DNA from 4 places in the Staphylococcus sp. IVB6181 genome. Region 1 is predicted to be linked to each of the others. Evidence: riboswitches for the same ligand, from Rfam matches in the RefSeq annotation. Region 1 holds a riboswitch; each other region holds the start of a gene.

The links. A riboswitch is a leader RNA that binds a small molecule or an ion and turns the genes downstream of it on or off. The one in region 1 is predicted to bind S-adenosylmethionine.
Region 2: it holds a riboswitch for S-adenosylmethionine, as region 1 does, so the genes downstream of both, MUA90_RS03425 (Na+/H+ antiporter NhaC family protein) here and MUA90_RS11585 (MetQ/NlpA family ABC transporter substrate-binding protein) in region 1, are expected to answer to the same signal.
Region 3: it holds a riboswitch for S-adenosylmethionine, as region 1 does, so the genes downstream of both, MUA90_RS11020 (methionine ABC transporter ATP-binding protein) here and MUA90_RS11585 (MetQ/NlpA family ABC transporter substrate-binding protein) in region 1, are expected to answer to the same signal.
Region 4: it holds a riboswitch for S-adenosylmethionine, as region 1 does, so the genes downstream of both, metK (methionine adenosyltransferase) here and MUA90_RS11585 (MetQ/NlpA family ABC transporter substrate-binding protein) in region 1, are expected to answer to the same signal.

Annotation. Positions count from the first base shown of each region.
Region 1 covers NZ_CP095096.1:2,365,343-2,370,799, forward strand. Annotated here, with positions in the region: gene MUA90_RS11565 (DeoR/GlpR family DNA-binding transcription regulator) at 1-356, opposite strand, end outside; gene ybaK (Cys-tRNA(Pro) deacylase) at 470-955, opposite strand; gene MUA90_RS11575 (hypothetical protein) at 1,066-1,407, opposite strand; gene MUA90_RS11580 (lactate/malate family dehydrogenase) at 1,748-2,701, opposite strand; gene MUA90_RS11585 (MetQ/NlpA family ABC transporter substrate-binding protein) at 2,721-3,539, opposite strand; SAM riboswitch class I at 3,637-3,741, opposite strand; gene norA (multidrug efflux MFS transporter NorA) at 3,882-5,048, opposite strand; gene MUA90_RS11595 (DUF1361 domain-containing protein) at 5,347-5,457, shown strand, end outside.
Region 2 covers NZ_CP095096.1:780,801-786,257, reverse strand. Annotated here, with positions in the region: gene glpT (glycerol-3-phosphate transporter) at 1-1,286, shown strand, start outside; gene MUA90_RS03430 (SRPBCC family protein) at 1,360-1,881, opposite strand; gene MUA90_RS03425 (Na+/H+ antiporter NhaC family protein) at 2,014-3,324, opposite strand; SAM riboswitch class I at 3,394-3,510, opposite strand; gene MUA90_RS03420 (flavin reductase family protein) at 3,600-4,211, opposite strand; gene MUA90_RS03415 (SDR family oxidoreductase) at 4,394-5,275, opposite strand; partial or broken gene MUA90_RS03410 (amidohydrolase) at 5,346-5,457, opposite strand, start outside.
Region 3 covers NZ_CP095096.1:2,249,931-2,255,387, forward strand. Annotated here, with positions in the region: gene MUA90_RS11005 (ATP-binding protein) at 1-111, opposite strand, end outside; gene MUA90_RS11010 (MetQ/NlpA family ABC transporter substrate-binding protein) at 334-1,158, opposite strand; gene MUA90_RS11015 (methionine ABC transporter permease) at 1,183-1,878, opposite strand; gene MUA90_RS11020 (methionine ABC transporter ATP-binding protein) at 1,871-2,896, opposite strand; SAM riboswitch class I at 2,994-3,099, opposite strand; gene MUA90_RS11025 (thioredoxin family protein) at 3,153-3,449, opposite strand; gene MUA90_RS11030 (toprim domain-containing protein) at 3,446-3,808, opposite strand; gene gcvH (glycine cleavage system protein GcvH) at 4,097-4,477, opposite strand; gene MUA90_RS11040 (arsenate reductase family protein) at 4,627-4,983, opposite strand; gene MUA90_RS11045 (thioredoxin family protein) at 5,127-5,450, shown strand.
Region 4 covers NZ_CP095096.1:1,244,887-1,250,343, reverse strand. Annotated here, with positions in the region: gene MUA90_RS06135 (fluoride efflux transporter FluC) at 1-81, shown strand, start outside; gene MUA90_RS06130 (aldo/keto reductase) at 161-1,000, opposite strand; gene MUA90_RS06125 (NERD domain-containing protein) at 1,139-2,038, opposite strand; gene metK (methionine adenosyltransferase) at 2,136-3,332, opposite strand; SAM riboswitch class I at 3,440-3,555, opposite strand; gene pckA (phosphoenolpyruvate carboxykinase (ATP)) at 3,719-5,311, shown strand; gene MUA90_RS06110 (alpha/beta hydrolase family protein) at 5,375-5,457, opposite strand, start outside.

The DNA of each region.
Region 1 (5,457 bases):
ACCGCTACAATTTCTTTAGCTTCTATATACTCAATCATTTCAAAGGTCGTCGTACCCGCATCAATATAAATACAGTCGCGATCTTCAATTTGTTCAGCCGCCAGTTTGCCTATTTCTCTTTTTTCTTGAATATTGCGTTCTTTCTTCTCAGACATTTCAGGCTCGCTTAAAGCCGTATTTTTAAGTGTTGCGCCGCCATGGACACGTTGTAATTTACCCATTTTCTGCAATTTCGATAAATCCCGACGGATTGTGGAAGCACTGCATCCTGTCATTTGGATTAACTCTTGCAGCGTCAAAAATTCTTTTTCCTTTAACAACTGTATAATCAGGTCAAATCTTTTTTGCGTTATCATATCGCCACCTCGTTTCTACTTTATTATAATGTGTCCGCTTTCAAATTTCAACCAAAAACATTCATTTTCATTCAAAATCAATCATAAATCCGTAAAAAAAGATGAGCTTCTGCTCATCCTTCATGTGTTGCTACATCTGCAACTTTTGCTTCGGTGGCTTGAATAAGTTCTGAAACATTCACACCCATTTGTACACCGCGCAGTCCGCCGCTGACAAAGATTTTCTCCTGTTGCTCAGCAGATTGATCAATGACAGTCGGATACGCGTGTTTCATGCCGATTGGAGAACAGCCGCCGCGAATATATCCTGTCACTTTAGTCAGTTCATCTAATGGGAGTAAATGCAGCTTCTTCTCTCCAACAGCTTGTGCCGCATGTTTCATATCCAAGTGGCTTTCTACCGGTATTACAAATACATACGGGTCATGATTGTTGTTAATAAACAGCAAGGTTTTAAACACTTGTTCAGGATCTGCCCCAATCAGCTTTGCGACCTCTTGTCCTTCAATGTGTTCCTTGCCCATTTTAAATGTACGCATTTCATAATCGATGCCTTCGCGATCTAAAATGCGCATCGCATTTGTCTTCTTCTGTTTCATTGCGTTCACCTCATATTTAATATAGCACGCAAAGCAAACAGACAACATCAATACCGCTTCAAACCTAAAAAAACAAGGCGCCCCGACACTGTTTCTGCTCATTTCTGAGTTCAGTTGCCCGATACGCCTTGTTTTGTAAAATGCTGAAGCCATTGCTGACTCACATCATTTGCGATAAATGTGAGTGAAATCACAAATACTGAATTGGATTCTGCTTTTGTACTATGTGCTGCTTCTGTATGTTGTGTTGATGCCCCCCCAGCCACTGCACTGTATGTAGGTGGAGGAGTTTCTGATGCATTGTTGTTTGACGAAACATGCTCGCTTTGCATGAAAGCAGAGACACCGTTTTGGAACTTAGCAAGTTCGCTTTCATTCGTCACTAATACTAACAGAAAAATCAAGCAACAAGCCAGAATGCCAGCATATACCCATAAAATTAACGCTCTCATTCTTATAACCTCTTCACCCTTGATTCGTGATTACAATATTAACACAAAAACTTTACATAAACGGTAAGTAGTAAGCTATTTAAACCAAATGTAATATATGTAACAGAACCGACACGAAAATAACGGTGACATCACAAAGTGACACAAACCTCTTTTTGGTTGCGAACATCCTATTTAACAAGGTTTAACGTCTATCTGATTGCTTTCCTTCTCATCTATCCCTTCAAATTTTGTCCATAAAATTGAAATCATGTTACAAACACACTACAAATAAGACTATTCACAGAAAAAGCAGGTCAACTGCTGGGGTTAAACACCTCGCAACTGACCTGCTGATATATTATTGATTTTCTTTAATAGCTTGTTCGCCTTGTTCAATGGCTTGTTGAATAAATTGATGTGCGGCTTCTAATTGCTGTACCTCTGTATCAGAAAGTGCTATCGGCAAACGTTGTTTTATACCTTGTCGATCAATCAATGTTAACAGACTTAATGCGCCATCAGATAAGCCATACTCATGATTGACTAGACCGCTCACCGGTTCAATCGTATGTTCATTCAATACAACAGCGTGTGCTAATTGTACAGCTGCTCTTGAAATGGCCGCATTCGTCCAGCCTTTCTTGATAAAGACATCAAATGCTACTTCATCAATACTATGCGACACAGCTGCTTGGTTGATTGGTTCTGCGCCTGTTAACTGTTCAAACTCAGGCAATTCAATACCATGAATGCGTACACGGCTCCAAACAGGTACACAGTGAGAGCCATGCTCGCCTAAAACAAAAGCCTCTACGTCTTTAGGATCGACATCGTAGTAAGCTGCAATTAAAGTACGAAAACGAGAAGACTCTAAAATTGTTCCTGTTCCAATGACTTTATCAGCTGGATAACCTGCCTGATGACCCAAATAAGTCATTGCATCCACAGGATTAGAAATTAAGATAACAATAGGCTCTGTCGTTACAGCAGAAAGCTTGCTGAAGACTTCATGAACGATGGTACTGTTCGCTTTCGTCAATAAGGTACGATCCTTCATATCTGGTGTAGAAGGTGCGCTGGCTGAAATAATTACGATATCCGCATCTTTTAAATCCTCGTACCCTCCGGTTTGGATATCCACATGATGCGAACGTTTCAAACCTTGGATATGCAAGTGGTCTAAGACTTCTCCTTCAGCTTGCGAAGTATCTGTATCCACTACAACGATTTGTGAAAAGCATCCTAAATATTGTGCATCAGTCAATACTTGGCTGCCTACTCTGCCTACACCGATAATCCCTAATTTTGTCATTATAATTCTCTCCCTTGTCTTACTTAGCTTCATACGGTATTACGTCTTTACCGTATTCTTTTTTAATGAATGCTTTCATATCTTTTGATTGCAATACTTTAATCAAAGTTTGGAATTTTTCATCATTTTTATGTCCTTCTTTTACCGCAAGGATATTCGCAAATGGTGAAGATTCGTTTTCCATAACAATGGCATCTTTAGAAGGTGTTAAACCATTATCAATTGCATAGTTAGAGTTCATGATAACAGCTGCACCTTCACCGCTTTTATACGTTTTCGGCAAGAATTCTGCGCCTTGCTGATTATTGAATTTCAAATCTTTCTTGTTTTCCACAATGTCTTCGAATTTTGCATCTTCGATTTTGACACCATCTTTGATTTTAACCAAACCTTCATTTACAAAGAATGATAGGAAACGTCCTTCTTCTGCTGGGTTATTTGAAACATAGATTGTTGATCCTTTCGGAATATCTTTAATGTTTTTGTATTTTTTACTATATACACCCATTGGTGTTGTGAAGACTTTGCCGACTTCTTCTATTTTATAACCATGTGATTTCTTTTCGGCTTTTAAATAAGGAACGTGTTGGAATAAGTTCGCATCCACATCGCCTTTGTCTAATAATTTATTCGGCACTTTATAATCGTTAACGACTTTTACTTCTAAGTCATAACCTTTTTTCTTCATTTCTTTCTTAGCATGTTCTAACACTTCACCATGAGGCGCAGGAGAGGCCGCAACTGTAATTTTTTTGTTTTCTCCGCCTTTACCTTGACCGCAGGCTGCTAATACGACTAACAAAATACATAACCCGATAAAACTGATTAATTTTTTCATCTTACTATGACACCATCCCTATGTAATTTACAAATAACAAGACTCCTTTCAATAGAAAAAGCTCCCCCTTAAATTAAGAGAAAGCTTTTCGTTCTTTCTCTCATCTTCATAAGCAATTGCTTTTTGTGAATTAGCACCACTTCGTATATACGATGGTTGCTGGGCTTCATAGGGCACATCCCTCCGCCGCTCTTGATAAGAGTCTTATTAAATTGAATTGTATTAAGGTTACCACCAGTTATATAATTCGTCAATCTTATTTTCATATTTTTCTGAAAAAAATACTGTAATAATTAAAGTGCCAACAATAAACTGCTGGCACATGTATCTTTTCTTTTAAAATTACACTTTCATTCCTTTATTCTTTCTAATCGTCTTCTCTATCATAATAATTACAATTCCAAGCAGCATAACAGTAATAGACATGTACAACGGAAATTCAAAGTTCACGTCATATAATGAACCCGCGACAAGTGGTCCTGCAAAGTTGCCCATACTAGTAAATGTCGAGTTTAATCCACCGGCAAGTCCTTGGCGGTTGCCTGCAATATTTGAAAAGTAGTTGGTAATCGCAGGTCGGATCATGTCGAAACCGATAAATACAATAAAGCTGATGATCATGATTGACCAATAGTGGTGTGCAACTACTAATAAGAATAAGACTACTGCTGAATAAAAGAGCGAAATTTGAATAAAGGTCAATTCTTTGAAATACTTCATAAACTTATCAAATAAGAAAATTTGGAAGATAGCACCTGCTAAACCGCCGCCCATTATAGCGATAGAAATATCTTTTGGAGCATAGTGTGCTTTATCTGCAGTATATAAAGGATACAGTGTTTCAAAAGCTGCTAAACCGAATGCGAGTACGAATGTAATAATGATCGGTGTAATAAAAGCTTTGATATTAACTTTAGCTAATTCTTGCGGCTCTACAAATTGGTGGAAACCATCTGTTGTTTCGCGTTTTGCGCCATGAATAAAGAATACCGAACAAACAAAAGCTATAATACCTAAACTTCCTGCAAAATAGAACGGCAGACGATGGGAGAATTCAGCCATAAAACCGCCGAACCCTGGTCCTAAAATAAACCCTGAGTTGATAATGGCAGACATATAGCCGAAGTTCTTAGCTTTATCTTGCGGCGGCGAAATATCCGCAATCATGCCTGTTACACCCGGCATGACCATACCAGCACTAAAGCCCCCGATAATTCTTGAAATAATTAACAATGTATAATTACTGCTCATCGCAAAGATAAATTCAGAAACAGAGAATAATATCAATCCGATACAGATAATGAGTTTTTTGCCTAATTTATCAGCAAGGTTGCCTCCGAATGGAGAAATTACCATTTGCGCTAATGCAAAGGCCGCAACAAGAATACCTAAATCACTTCCATTTAAACCTAAATCCTTTAAATAGACAGGTAATACAGGTACAACTAATCCAATCCCTAAGAAAACGAGAAATATATTAAAGTAAAGTGTGATTAATTGCTTACTCATGATAGCCTCCTTTATTGCGTATTTTACGTCGATTTTTGTAATGACTACCTATTATACACCAAAGTTATTCTATAGCTCAATCAAATAATTTTATCTTAAGTTAGTAGCATTATTCCCTGATTATTTAAAATTTATGCTTCATTTCAAGGTATGCCTAACCTGCGCTTTTAATTGATATCTCCGTTAAAAAGATGTATTATATTCACTTAAGTCTGACAGAAAAGCACGTTTGCTGTCTGTTTTAGAAGCAAGACAATACATCCCTATGATGGATGAATGAAGAGAGAGGGCTTTAAAGATGCAATCACGATATATTGCACGCATATTTTTCGTTATACTGATGCTGATGACACTGCCATTGGACAATTTCTACCAATTCATGGCATTGAACTTATTTTTAGCATATATC
Region 2 (5,457 bases), 1.2 Mb from region 1:
AGGAACTTCGTCTTAAAGTATTTTTAGGAATCTTTATCGGTTATGCGGGGTATTATCTTTTACGCAAGAACTTCTCGCTTGCGATGCCGGATTTGATTGAACAAGGCTTCAGCAAAGGACAATTAGGTATTGCGTTATCAGCAGTTTCTATTGCCTACGGCTTCAGCAAGTTTGTTATGGGAACTGTCAGCGACCGCAGTAATGCGCGCATGTTTTTAACTTTGGGACTGATTTTAACAGCTATCGTCAACTTATTGCTTGGTTTCGTACCATTCTTTACTTCCAGCATTTTGATTATGTTCATCATGCTGTTCTTAAACGGCTGGTTCCAAGGCATGGGTTGGCCGCCATCTGGTCGAATATTAGTCCATTGGTTCAGTGTCAGCGAACGGGGAAGCAAAACTGCTATTTGGAACGTTGCCCATAACGTCGGCGGCGGTTTGATGGCTCCGATTGCGACTTGGGGTATTTCAATGACCGCTTTATATAACTTCGGTTACCTCAAAGGATTCGAAGGCGTCTTCATTTATCCCGCACTTTTAGCGATTATCATTGCGATTATTTCTTATGTATTGATTCGCGATACACCTCAATCTGAAGGTCTGCCTTCAATTGAAGCGTACCGCAATGACTATCCAACAGCATCAAGAACAACCCTCGAGACAGAATTAACTACAAAAGAAATCCTCTTCAACTATGTCCTCAACAACAAATGGATTTGGGCCATTGCATTTGCGAATATCTTTGTCTACTTCGTGAGATACGGTGTATTAGACTGGGCACCTGTCTATTTAAGCGAAGAAAAGCACTTTGATTTGAAAGCATCTGGTTGGGCTTACTTCTTGTATGAATGGGCAGGTATCCCAGGTACATTGCTTTGCGGATGGATTTCCGACAAAGTCTTTAAAGGCCGCCGCGGTCCTGCAGGCTTCTTCTTCATGCTAGGCGTAACAATTTTCGTTCTGATTTATTGGCTCAACCCGGCAGGCAATCCATGGGTAGATAATTTATCACTCGTAGCGATTGGTTTCTTAATTTACGGTCCGGTAATGTTGATCGGTCTGCAAGCATTAGACTATGTTCCGAAAAAAGCAGCCGGCACTGCAGCAGGTTTAACTGGTTTATTCGGTTATTTATTCGGAGCGGTGATGGCCAACATTGTACTCGGCTTTGTAGTAGATCACTTCGGATGGGATGTCGGCTTCATTTTATTGACTGGTATTAGTTTGCTGGCAATGCTCAGCTTCATCTTAACTTGGAATAAACGGGGGCAAGAAACAGTATAATTCCTCAAACATTTTCATATATGTATAAAAGCAGCGGTACTGAAAATTATATTTCAGTGCCGCTGCTTTTCTTTTAGAATTCTTCTTGGTTTTCTTGTATCTCTTTTAAAATTTCTTGTAGTTTAATGAACATGTTTTCAAAACCATGTGCAGTCGCATCATGATATTCTTTCTTTTGCTGTTTATATTCCAAAGTTGTCCATCTTCTTTCTTTCGGAACAACAGCAGTATATCGGAAATTCATTTGTGTCATATCCGAACCTGGTTCGCGTTCGAAGATTTCTACTTCTATCGTATCTTCTTTATCGCTCAATTCAGGCATACCGATTGTCATGACAATACGGCTTGGTGCTTCTAATTCTTGGAAGACACCTGTCACTCTGTTCTTTTTGCCGTTACGTTCATCTACAATTTCATAACGTCTGCCTTCTTCAGGAATCAAATCAATTGATTGATTTGAACGGTTAGAAGTCATAAACCAGCGTTTCATAATATCAGCATCCGTCCAAGCTTGATAAATCAACTCAGGTTGAATACGCATTAAACGTTCCAATGATATGACTACTACGTCGTTTTCAATGTTATATCTTGCCACTCTGTCGTCACCTACTTTCACACTCTCTATTATTTTAACGCATTTAAGAATATAAGCCAAAGCAATCGCGCTTACAAACATAGTAATTCACAACAAGATTACTTTAACATTTTTCAAGCGTGAAAGTAAAAGTTATTTCGCTTTTTGCTTGCTTTTGTTAAGTCTCGGCAAGTTAAAGGCAATCGCAATCAGACCGCTGATACCTAAGACAATCGGATAAATCGAATAAGGAACCAGCCTAAACGGTGAAATACCTGCGACACCAGCTGCTGCAATCACTTGCGGGCTATACGGCAGCAACCCTTGGAAACAACTGCCGAAGATATCTAAGATACTAGCAGATTTTCTTGGGTCAATATCATATTCATCCGCAATGTTCTTCGCTAATGGCCCTGCCATTAAGATAGAAATCGTATTATTCGCAGTTGAAATATCAGCAGCGCTGACTAAACCAGCAATACCGAATTCTGCCCCGCGTCTTGATTTCACTTTGCTGCGGACAAAATTCAGAAGCCAAGTGATACCGCCATAGTGTTGAATCAAGCCGATTAAGCCGCCGATCATTAAAGCGATGATTGCGATATCTTCCATACCGATCATACCTTCTGATGCTGCTTTTAAGAATCCAATCCAATTAAACGAACCATCAATCAAGCCGATAATGCCTGACAAGACAGTTCCGCCTATCAGTACGATAATGACATTAATGCCGATTAAGGCTAATATCAATACTAATAAGTAAGGAATGACTTTGATAAATTCGAAACTATAATCTTTTGTACTGCTTACCGTTGCACTGTGCGTTAAGAACCCTAAAATAATCATGGTGATAATCGCACCCGGCAAGACAATTCTGAAGTTCACTTTAAACTTATCGCTCATCCGTGTATTTTGTGTACGGACTGCAGAAATAGTTGTATCAGAAATCATAGATAAGTTATCGCCGAACATTGCCCCGCCGACCACTGTTGCCATTGCGATTGCTGCTGAAATATCTGTGGCTTCACTGATACCGAAACCAACCGGCGCAATCGCCGCAACAGTTCCGACTGATGTCCCCATTGAAATAGAGACGAACATACAAATAATAAATAAACCTACGATTAATAAGTTGCTGGGAATTAACGTCAACCCAAGGTTAACTGTTGATTTAACGCCGCCCATTTCCTCAGTTACTTTAGAAAATGCCCCGGCTAAAACGAAAATCAAGACCATTAAAATAATATTCGAATGACCTGCACCTTTAGTGAAAACTTCAACTTTATCCGCAAACTTTTGTTTACGGTTCATAACTAATGCGATAACAACCGCAATCGTAATCGCAATATTCAACGGCATCTTCGTAAAGTCGCCTGTAATAATACCGACACCTAAGAATAAACCTACGAATATAACCAAAGGAATAAGTGCCAAAGCATTCCCTTTTTGTCTTTCTTCGGACATGATTCAAACACCTCGCTCATATATTAAAAAAATCCTTTTTCCTGCTAAGAAAAAGGATACAATGCTTGTTTCTTATCTCTTAGCAATCAATTTTGCTACGGGAATTGGCACACGCGTCGCAGAAATTCTGCGATCCATGTTGCCGAGGCTTCAAAGTGCCCTTCACTCCACCTCTCTTGATAAGTACTATTTATTTTTATTTTCCGAATCTTTTTAAACCTATCATGATTGTCCGCTTTAGTCAATCGTGAAAACGAAAAAATTTAATTTTACAATTATTCTGTTGGGCGCTCTAATACAAATTCTTCGCCAAGTCTCACATAATCATTACCTGCAAGACGACCGACAGGATGCAAGGCTTTGACATCAATTTTATGCGGCTCGATATAGACTTCGTCTGCGATATGATATTGTACAACTTCGCCTAAAATCAAATCGTTGCCGACTTCATCATTGCCTAGTTCAATTACACGATCTAATTTGCATTCAAACGTAATACTTGCACCTTCGATACTCGGTACATTTACTACTTGCGAAGGAATCGTTTTAAAGTCTGTACGCTCTAATTCGTTTTCTGTACGGTCAATCGGTGCTGCAGTACTGTTAATCCCTTCAATCATTGACAGTTCAGAGATATGTACTACAAATTCTCCGGTATCAATGATATTTTGCGCTGTATCTTTGCGTACACCATTAGTACGGCCTGTCGAAATCATAATCATCGGCGGTTGGCTGCTTACCACATTAAAGAAACTAAAAGGTGCCGCATTTAAATTGCCGTCTTTATCTTGGGATGTCACAAATGCGATTGGTCTCGGCAAAACACTGCCGCTTAATAATTTATAATTTTCTCTTTGCGTTAAATCTTTCGGATTAAAATGTTTCATTGTTATCTCCTTTCTATACTTTATCTGAAGTGTCTCTATCATAAGCAACTGCTTACCAAAATGCGAATATTGTGTTTTTCATTTCACATTTACCCAGAATTTATATCACAAATGATGAAACCCCTCACTTTATTCAGCGAGGGGTCAGATTTATTGGTTACTTGCAAAATTGCATGTTTGAATCAGTTGATTTGTTTACCGCCAGTTACACCATAGACTTGGCCTGTTGTATAACTAGATTCATCTGATGCAAGCAAGACATAGGTGCTTGCAAGTTCAACTGGTTGTCCGCAGCGTCCCATCAATGAACTTTGACCGAACTCTGGAATTTTGCTTTGCGGTTGTCCGCCTGAAATTTGTAATGGTGACCAGAATGGTCCAGGTGCTACTGAATTGACACGGATACCTTTATCAATTAATTCTTTAGCAAGACTTTTCGTCAATGAAATAATGGCTGCTTTTGTAGCCGCATAATCATGCAATACTGGATTTGGATCATAACCTTGAATAGATGTTGTTGTCGTAATAGTTGCGCCTGGTTTTAAATAATCCAGTGCTTTTTGTACTGTCCAGAATAATGAGTACACATTTGTTGTAAAGGTTTGTGTGAAATCTTCTGTTTTGAAGTTTTCGAAGCCTTCGTGATATTGCTGATGTCCAGCTACAAGTGTCACATTATCTAAACCGCCGAGTTGTTCATTCGCATATTCGACTAATTCATAGTTGAAAGACTCGTTTGAAAGATCTCCTGGTTTCAGATAAACTGTACCGCCAGTATCTTCAATTACTTTTTTAACTTCTTGTGCGTCTTGTTCTTCTTTCGGATGATAGTTAATCACCACTGACGCACCTTCACGTGCATAAGCAATTGCGACAGCACGGCCGATTGCTGAATCTCCGCCAGTCACAAGTGCTTTGATACCTTCTAAGCGGCCGTGTCCTTTATAAGAAGTTTCGCCGCAATCAGGTTTTGGTTCCATATCTGCTTGAAGACCTGGCCACTCTTGTTCTTGCTTTGGAAAATCTTCATCTGAGAATTTCTTGCGCGGATCTTGTGGTGCCATTATCTATCACTCCTCGTTATTAGTCATATTAATGCTATACCACAAAATCCCTATTTCATTCATGAGCAAATTAAAATAATTTTTGAACTAAATTCGCGAGATACACAGGTGCTGTTTCTAAAATACCTTCATTCGGATTGTATTTCGGATGATGCAGATCATAATCTGATTCAGAACCGATA
Region 3 (5,457 bases), 120 kb from region 1:
AACGTTAGATTTGTTTATATTAGAAAAATTAGCGTTTGTATTAAAGGAACCGTAGTTTACGTTTTTAATATTGCCTAATGTCATATCACTCATTTTAATTGTTGTTTTCATAATTTCTCCTTATGTCACAGTCACTTAAATTCCCGCTTCTATTATATCACACCTATCTTATAGAATACGTTTTTTTAACTGTTTAGCCAATTTAATCAGTGTATTAGTCTTTTCTAAATATCAAATGTAGATTTATTAATCGATTTTATTTGATAACAATCTATGAATAACTCAATAAAAAAACACCCCCAAGCATTATGCTTGAGAGTGATAGACAATGGTTTACTCGGCAGGGATGACTGCACCATCGTATTTTTTATTGATGAAATCTTTAATTTCTTTAGATTGTAATGCTTTGATTAAAGCTTGGATTTTTTTATCTTTTTCATGACCTTCTTTAACCGCTACTAAGTTTGCGTATGGGTTGTTTTCTGGTTTTTCAAGTGCGATAGAGTCTTTTTTAGGACTTAATTTTTGTTCGATCGCGAAGTTAGAGTTGATGATTGCTGCGTCAACATCTTGGTTTTGATAGATTTTTGGTAAGTACTCAGCTGATTGTTTGTTGTTGAATTTGATATCTTTTTTGTTTTCTACAATGTCGCTGAAGTGTGCGTCTTGGATTTTAACGCCTTTTTTCAATTTCATTAAGCCTTCGTCAACGAAGAATTTCAAGAAACGTCCTTCTTCAGCTGGGTTGTTTGATACGTAAACTGTTGCGCCTTTTGGAAGTTCTTTCAAGCTTTTGTATTTTTTAGAATACACAGCCATTGGTTCTAAGTGAACGTTGCCTACAGATACTAATTTATAGCCTTTGCTTTTCTTTTCAGTGTTTAAGTAAGGTGTGTGTTGGAAGAAGTTCGCATCCAATTCACCGCTGTCTACTAATTTGTTAGGTGTAGTATAGTCGTTGATTGTTTTAATTTTTAAGTCATAACCTTCTTTTTTCAAGATTGGTTTTGCTTGTTCTAAAAGTTCAGCGTGAGGTGCCGGTGATGCTCCGACTTTAATTGTCTTAGATTCTTCTCCGCTTGATTTGTCTTTATTGCCGCATGCTGCTAAAGCTACAGTTAATACTAAAACTGCTAAAATAGTAATAATCTTTTTCATTGAATTGACCCTCTCTTAATGTAATTAACGTTTATCGATTTTATTTGTAGCCCAGTCACCCACAAATTGGATAATGAACACAAATACCAAAATAAAGATAGTTGAAACCAAGATGACGTCATTTTGGTTTCTTGTAAAGCCTGTTAAATAAGCTAAGTTACCTAAACCGCCGGCACCGATTACCCCGGCCACTGCAGTTGAACCTACTAATGCGATAGCTGTAACTGTAATACCTGAGATAAGTGCTGGACGTGATTCAGGAATTAATACTTTTCGAATAATTGTCCAAGTATTTGCACCCATTGAACGTGCAGCTTCAATAACGCCTTTATCTATTTCTTTAAACGCAATTTCAACTAAACGTGCATAGAATGGTGCCGCGCCAATGACTAATGCCGGCAATGCCCCTGTCGGTCCGCTGATTGTTCCTAAAATCAAACTTGTAAATGGAATCAATAACAAGATTAAAATGATGAACGGAATTGCACGGAACAAGTTGACAATGAATGATACGATTTGATAAAACACTTTGGCTGCCGGTGATTTGCTTTTAGCTGTTAAGAAAAGCAGCACACCTAAAATAATGCCGATAAAGAATGCAAAAACAGTTGAAATAGCAGTCATATAAAGTGTTTCGTATGAAGCCACCCAAACTTGATCCCCTTGGACGTTCGGCATGGTTACCATTTCGCGCAGAATATCGCTGAATGACTTATCCATTTCGAATCACCTCCACATGTACATTGCGGTTTTCAAGCTCGTTTTTAAAATCATCAAAAAATTCAGTTTTCAAGTCTGCAATATGTACAATCAAGAAACCGATCGGTCCGCTTTTCGAATGACGGATATTCGCTTCTAAGATGTTCACATCGAGATTATATTTTTGAGTGATATATGATACAACCGGTTCAGTTGTTTCTTCTCCTGAGAAGTTCAAACGGACAATGTAACCATTTGTTGCTTCTGGAATAAGTTCTTGAATCGATTCATCGAATTCATCATTCAAGCCCTCTTTAACGAAGCGTTTAGTTACCGGATGCTGAGGATTTTCAAAGACCTCTTTTACATCGCCGCGTTCAATCACTTTACCATTTTCCATTACTGCAACTTCATCGCAGATTTGACGAATGACATTCATTTCATGCGTAATGATAACAATTGTTAAATCTTCTTCTTTTCTGATTTTCAGTAATAACTCTAAAATTTCATCAGTTGTTTGCGGGTCGAGTGCACTTGTTGCCTCATCGCAAAGCAATACTTTCGGTTCGTTCGCTAAAGCACGTGCAATACCCACTCTTTGTTTTTGACCGCCAGATAGTTCAGAAGGATAAGAATTTTCTCGCCCTTTAAGTCCTACAAGTTCTACAAGCTCTTGTGCTCTGCTTTCAGCTTTCTTCTTATCTACTCCGGCTATTTCCAACGGAAACTTAATGTTATCTACAACAGTTCGCGACCAAAGCAAGTTGAAATGTTGGAATATCATACTTACCTTTTGTCGTTTCTGTCTAAGCTGCGCCTTGCTGAGTTGTCCTAATTCATCTCCATCTATGATGACTTCTCCTGATGTAGGTTCCTCTAAATAATTTAAAATTCTGACAAGTGTACTTTTACCGGCACCTGAAAACCCGATGACACCGTATATGACACCTTCTGCCACATCTAAATCGACATGATCAACTGCCAGCACATCTTGGTGTTTCGTCTTATACCTTTTGACGATTTGTTTCAGTTGAATCACTTGTTTCTCCCCTTTCCTTACTTTACCTGCAAAATTAAAAATGCTTTCTCTTATCGCTGCTGTAAGCAAAAAAGAGAAAGCAATTTAAAATTTCTTTCTCTCATCTTCAAAAGCAGTTCAACTTTTTGTGAATTGGCACCATTTCTTTAAAAGACGGTTGCCGGGTTTCAACGGGCACATCCCTCCACCTCTCTTGATAAGAGATAACTATTTAATTGATATTAATCCTACCACTTCACTCGGTAGGCGTCAATAACTATTTTAAATTTTCTAATAAATAAGGAACAGATTGAAATGCATAAATGCGTTTTAGTTCCTCATCTTTAGACATCACCATCAAAACAGGAACAGATTGAATTTGATATTGTTCGCTGAAATCTGCATGGAAGTTTAAATCTGCCTTAACAATCGGCAAGTCTAAAATCTCATTTGCAATATCCAGCATGCGTTCAGACACTTTGCATGTTCCGCACATCGGTGTGTAGCCGAATATCAAATGTTTATCTTGATCAAAGTTTTGTGTGATATCTGCAATATGCTGCTTAGAACTCATCTATATACTAATCCTTTCACAGGTGCTTCACCTTTTACCATAAATCCATAATTTCTAAGCACTCTGGCAAGATATGGGCGTGGACAGCGAGCCACCTCGCAATATGTTTTATCTACAAAAATATGCTCGCTCTCAGAAAGATAATGTTTAAACCATTGACGAATCCGTCTGCCTTCCTTATCCGCATCAACAAGAATATAAACCGGACGCTCATATAATGTTTCGATCATATCATCTAATTTATCGATTCCCATCGTACCATGTGTACAAATAATCTGTACTGGTTCATCAATGACCTCTTGAACACGCTTCTTATCTGTCTTACCTTCAACAACGATTACTTTATCTAACAATGCCATATTCACTACACTCCAATACTCTCGTGATATCATTGCATAATAACTTGCAAACGTAAGTGCTTAGGTTCTTACCAATATTATATTGTTTTGTGAGCTGCTAACTCAATTGTAACGCAAGCGCCTTTTAAATTACACGCAACTTGTTTTATGTACAAACAAGCCCTTTTAATTTATGTAATAATTCTGCTGTTAAGCACTTGCACTTTACCTTCATAGTTACTTATAGCCCGTTAAATAAAAAAATAACTCCAAAATACAAAGTATCTTGGAGTTACGACGAATCGTCAATTATTCACCGATCATTTCTTTATATTGATCTGCTGATAATAATTCATCTAATTGGCTTTCGTCATTTAATTTAACTTTAACCATCCATGCTTTTTCGTATGGTGATTCATTAACAAATTCTGGGCTGTCTTCTAATTCTTCGTTAACTTCGACTACAGTTCCTGAAACTGGAGCGTATAATTCAGAAACAGTTTTAACTGATTCAACGCTTCCGAAAGATTCGCCCTCTTCGATATCATCGTCAGCTTCTGGTAATTCAACGAATACGATATCACCAAGTTCTCCTTGAGCGTATTCAGTAATACCGATTGTTACTGTATCGTCCTCAACTTTTACCCATTCATGTTCTTTTGAATATTTTAATTCCTCTGGCACTGCCACACGAATCCCCTCCTATTTTATAAATGAATACTCTTTAATGATGCCATATGAAACCTTTTCATTCAACTATTTATAGACATCTTGTAGTTTTTTAATCTTTAGAGTTAATTTAATAATTAGCAATCTGTTGTTGCTGTTGGGCTTTTAACTTAATTTACCCAAGTATCTTTGTATTCTTGCTCTTTAAAACCTAATGTAATTTTATTGCCAGACACAGCAAGCGGACGTTTGACTAACATACCGTCAGAAGCCAATAAATCTAGTTTTTCATCATCAGACAAACTGTCTAATCTATCTTTCAGACCAAGTTCGCGGTATTTTCCTCCGCGTTTGTTAAATAACTTATCAAGCTCAACACCCGTTTTATCAATAATGTCTTGCAGCTCTCTTTTATTCGGGTTTAGTTCTACAATATCAATCGGTTCATAACTTACACCATATTCATCTAAAAATTTTGCAGCTTTTTTACAAGTCGTACAGTTGTGGTACTGATAGAATCTAATCATCTTTTGACCTCCTTTAACTAATTATTTCTAATATAGCAAATTTTCATAAAGAACGCTTTAAATTATAGGTATATTTTTTTAATCTTACGCACAAATTGGTTATAATAATGTTAGTAGTATCAGAAAAAAGGAGAGAAATTTAAATGGAATCGATTAAAACACGTCAAGATTTCGATAATATCATTCAAAGCAATGAACCAGTTATCATTAAATTCGAAGCTGGCTGGTGCCCTGATTGCCGTGCTATGGATATGTGGATTGACCCGATTGTTGAAAAATACAACGACTATAAATGGTATACAGTAAACCGCGACGAATTAGAAGATGTTGCACAAGATTACGAAGTCATGGGTATTCCTAGCTTGCTTGTATTCAAAGATGGAAAAAAAACTGCACACTTGCATTCAGCAAATGCTAAATCTCCAGAACAAGTTGAAGATTTCTTAAGCCAAACTTTCAATAAATAATTAATAA
Region 4 (5,457 bases), 1.1 Mb from region 1:
CTGACACTGTTCATTGTTTATAGTTTATTGCAGTATGGTTTATGTTTTGCGGCTTGTCTGATCGGCTATCATTTAGTTTAAAAATGAAAAGATAAGCAAAAATAGAGAAGCAGGTTTTGTAGTGAACCCGCTTCTCTATTTTCATTCTATGTTATCCTCTTTATTTATGACCTTCATAATGTTCTGGGTCAGGCCCTACTCTTTTATTTTGATTCAAATTATCAAGGCGCTGCATTTGGTCTTCAGTAAGTTCGAAATCAAAGACCTGAATATTCTCTTTGATGCGAAAAGGTGTTACTGATTTTGGAATTACTACCACATCATGTTGAAGATTCCAACGAATGATAACTTGTGCTGGAGATTTATCAACTTCTTTTGCAATTTGTTTTACAGTTTCATCTTCAAGAATTTGTGCATTCATTAAGGGCGACCATGATTCCATTTGAATACGCTGTGCATTTAAATATAAGTTTAAATCACTTTGTGTCAGATAAGGATGAAATTCAACTTGATTGATAACAGGTTTGATAGAAGCATGTGATAATAGGGCTTCTAAATGATGGGGATGGAAATTGCTGACGCCGATGTTTTTAACTTTATTATCTTTCAATAAATCTTCCATACCCTGCCATGTTTCTATCATTAAATCTTCATCTGTACCAGGCCAGTGCATTAAGTATAAATCTAAATAATCCAATCCTAATTTATCCAGTGATGTTTGATAAGCCGCTTCTACATTCGTTCTTCCATAATCATCCAACCAAAGTTTAGAGGTAATAAACACATCTGAACGTTTTATTCCTGCAGCGGCTATACCTGCTTTAATACCTTCTCCTACTTTTTCTTCGTTTTGATAAATCATAGCAGTATCAATACTTCTATAACCTTGTTCAATAGCATATTGAACAGATGCTTTTAATTGATCATTATTTTCTACTCTGAAAGTGCCTAATCCGACTTTCGGCATTGTATTACCATTATAAAATGTAATATACTCCATCTCTATCTCTCCTTTAGCCTTCGCTTTTCTCAACCTTTACTATACGCTTAATTGTTAAACAGTGCATGAGTGAAAGTCCTGGTTAAAATGAAAAAGTACCATCCACTGCAATACTTGCAGTCAATGGTACTTTGTCGTTTAGTTGAATGATTCGATTTCTTCCATGACACGTTGCAAATCTTCAACATTATATTGAATACGTCCATGGAATACGAATTTATTAAAGTATTCATCTAACTGTTCAGGTCCAACCAATACTTTTGTATTCGTTGTTTGAGAATAGTTAGAAATCGTTACAGCACCCTCATTTTTAGGGTTGAAGTAAAGCAATGCCATTGGTGTATATTTCAAATCTAATTCGCGTTTCAACGTTTCAGCAAGCTGTTCTACACGTTTTAATTGATTTGAATAATTCACAAATGAAGCTGATTGCTTATCATCATTCTCATCTAACACTAGTGTTTGAGGATGACGTTTATCTAAATCAAGTACATCAAAGACTTGTTCAATTGTCGGTAAAGTACTGAATTGTTCTTTACTGATACCGTTATAAACATGCCCTTTCAATAACTGTGAATCAATAATGTATAACCCTGTACGCGTTAACACTAAATGACTGATGCGATCAATATCATTGAAATCGTTCTTCGGCAAGAAAATATTCGCCATGATGTGCATATCTTCAGGACGGATACGTTTTTCTTTGACCAAGCGATCTCTGATACCGATTAAACGCATATCTGTCACATATTCACTATGATTTTTAGAGAAGAGCTTCAGCGCATCAATTTCACGGTCTTTCGAAGTTACTGTTTCATCAAAATCAGCGCGTTGTTTAGTGACCGCTTTTTTATGTTCGACGCGTTCTTTTTCCAACTCGTCTTCATAATTTTCTTTTAAACTTCTTTCTTTTGCCTCATATTGTTCTTCTGCTTGCAATTTTGCTTTCTTCTTACTGTTTAACGCAATTAAGAAGAGTACAAAACAGATAACAGCTACAACAATTGCTGCAATTAAACCAATTTCCAATGGTCCCATAACATATTTCCGCTCCTTTACTTATCTTACTACCAATTATAAAGGAAATTTTCAAATGTATCGATAATAAAGCGTATTTTATTCAAAAAGTACGAAATTATGCTTGGACTGCTGCTTTCAATACATCCACTTTATCAACACGTTCCCAAGGTAATGCAACATCTGTACGGCCGAAGTGACCATATGCTGCTGTTTGTTTATAAATCGGGCGCTTCAAGTCTAACATCTTAATGATGCCTGCTGGGCGCAAATCAAAGTTATCTCTGACTGCTTGAACTAACACACCTTCAGACACTTTGCCTGTACCAAATGTATCAATTGAAATCGATACTGGTTCAGCAACACCGATTGCATAAGCAAGCTGTACTTCGCATTTATCTGCTAAGCCCGCAGCAACAATATTCTTAGCCACATAACGTGCCGCATAAGCTGCTGAACGGTCCACTTTTGTAGGATCCTTACCGCTGAAGCATCCGCCGCCGTGACGTGCAAATCCGCCATAAGTATCTACAATAATCTTACGGCCTGTTAAACCAGCATCACCTTGCGGTCCGCCGATTACAAAACGTCCTGTAGGATTGATGAAGAATTTTGTTTCTTCATCTAATAATGCTTTCGGTACGATTGGATCGATAACATGCGCTTTGATGTCTTTTTGAATTTGATCTAAACTTACATCTTCTGCATGCTGTGTAGATAATACAATAGTATCAATACGAACAGGCTGATCGTTTTCATCGTATTCAACAGTCACTTGAACTTTGCCGTCCGGTCTTAAGTATGTTAAAGTACCGTCTTTTCTAACATCTGATAAGCGTTTTGCTAATTGATGAGAGAAGTAGATAGGTGAAGGCATATAAGTTTCTGTTTCATTAGTCGCATAACCAAACATTAAACCTTGGTCCCCTGCTCCTGTACTTTCGATTTCTTCTTCCGTAATTTCATTTCTGTATTCCAGCGCACGGTCAACTGCTTGAGCAATATCAGGTGATTGTTCATCAATTGCTGACATAACCGCCATTGTTTGGCTGTCATAACCATATTTTGCTCGTGTATAACCGATTTCTTCTACTGTATCTCTGACAACTTTAGGAAAATCAACATAAGTTGCTGTAGAAATTTCTCCGACAATCATAGCCATTCCTGTAGTGACTACTGTTTCGCAAGCTACTCTTGCATCCGGATCTTTCTTTAATAATTCATCCAAAATAGCGTCTGAAATTTGGTCCGCTATTTTATCAGGATGCCCTTCTGTAACAGATTCTGACGTAAATAATCTTCTATTATTCGACATAACTGACTCCTTTTGATTTTTTTACGAAAATTCTCTATCTACGAGCTCAAATAAAAAAGGACTTTCTAACTATATACATAGAGAGAAAGCCCTTAAACGTCCTTTCGCTCTTATCGTTCAAACGTCTTCTATGACATTTGCAAACGGTTTGGCACCTTTCTCCAATAAGGAGAGGTTGCTGGGCTTCTTTGGGTCCATGTCCCTCCGCCACTCAGGATAAGAGAATCCGTTACACACAATACTACCCAAACAATTTACACTTGTCAATTCTATGTTTACAAAATCTTTAATCTGTTGTGGAATAATCATGGTAATATGTTATACTATGAAAATGTAAAGGCTTACAATTACAATTAATACTTAATGCTCTGGAGGGGTTATTTAAAATGGCAGTAGATGCACAAACTAACCGAAAAAAATTGGAACATTTAATTGGAAAATCATCATCACTTTTCCAACTGACTAAAACACAGCTTTACAACAAGATTTTAGACAATAACGAAGGCGAATTGACAGAACTAGGTGCAATCAACGCACTTACTGGACAATACACAGGTCGTTCTCCTAAGGATAAATTTATTGTAAACGAACCTTCCTATAGAGATGCAATTGACTGGGGATCAATTAACCAACCTATCGAAGAAGAAACTTTCTTAAGACTGTATGACAAAGTATTAGATTACTTAGATCAAAAAGATGAACTCTATGTCTTCAATGGTTATGCAGGCAGTGACCAAGATACTCAGTTACGTTTAACTGTAATTAATGAAATGGCTTGGCATAACTTATTTGCGCACAATATGTTCATCCGCCCTACTTCAAAAGATGAAGCTGAAAAAATCAAAGCTAACTTCACAATCGTTTCAGCACCTTATTTCAAAGCTAATCCTGAAGTTGACGGCACAAAATCAGAAACATTCGTTATCATTTCATTCAAACACCGTATAATTCTAATCGGGGGAACAGAATATGCTGGTGAAATGAAAAAAGGTATCTTCTCAGTAATGAACTACTTATTGCCGCAGCAAGATATCATGAGTATGCACTGCTCAGCAAACGTTGGAGAAAAAGGCGATGTCGCATTATTCTTCGGTTTATCAGGTACAGGTAAAACTACTTTATCTGCAGCACCTGATCGTAAATTAATCGGTGATGATGAACATGGTTGGAACAAAAACGGTATCTTCAACATCGAGGGCGGCTGCTATGCAAAAGCTATCAACTTATCAAAATCAAAAGAACCTCAAATCTATAATGCAATCCGTTACGGTACAATTTTAGAAAACGTAGTTGTTGAAGATAATGGTTCTGTTGACTTCGATGACAATGAGCACACTGAAAACACACGTGCTGCTTATCCGATCGATTATATTGAAAATATCGCAAAACCTTCAAAAGGTGCACATCCAAATACAATTGTGTTCCTTACTGCAGATGCATTCGGCGTGTTGCCGCCAATCTCTAAATTAAATAAAGCGCAAGCACTTTATCACTTCTTAAGTGGTTTCACTTCTAAACTTGCAGGTACAGAACGCGGTATTACAGAACCTGTACCATCATTCTCAACTTGCTTTGGTGCACCATTCTTACCATTGCATGCAAAAGTTTATGCTGAGCTTTTAGGTGATTTAATCGATAAACACGACGTAGATGTTTACTTAGTAAACACAGGTTGGACAGGCGGTAAATACGGCGTAGGTCGTCGTATCAGCCTTAAATATACACGTCGTATGGTAGATGCTGCCATTAAAGGTGATTTGAAGAAAGCAGAGTTTGAAAAAGATGAAGTCTTTGGTTTAAGTGTTCCAAAAGAAATTGAGGACGTTCCAAATTCAATCTTGCAACCTATCAATGCTTGGAGCAACCAAGATGCTTACCGCGAACAAGCACAAGATTTAATTTCACGTTTCGTTGAAAACTTCAAGAAATTCGGTGAAGAAAGCCAAGAAATCGCTGATAAAGGCGGATTCAAAGCATAATCACCCTTTCAATAAAATAGATAATCTATTACAAAACGACCGAAAGCCATCGCTTCGGTCGTTTTAGTTTTGCTGATTTTCAACTTTTGCCATCCACTGACGGATGACCTTTAATACCTCTTTTAATGCTTTAGGACGCGGTACAT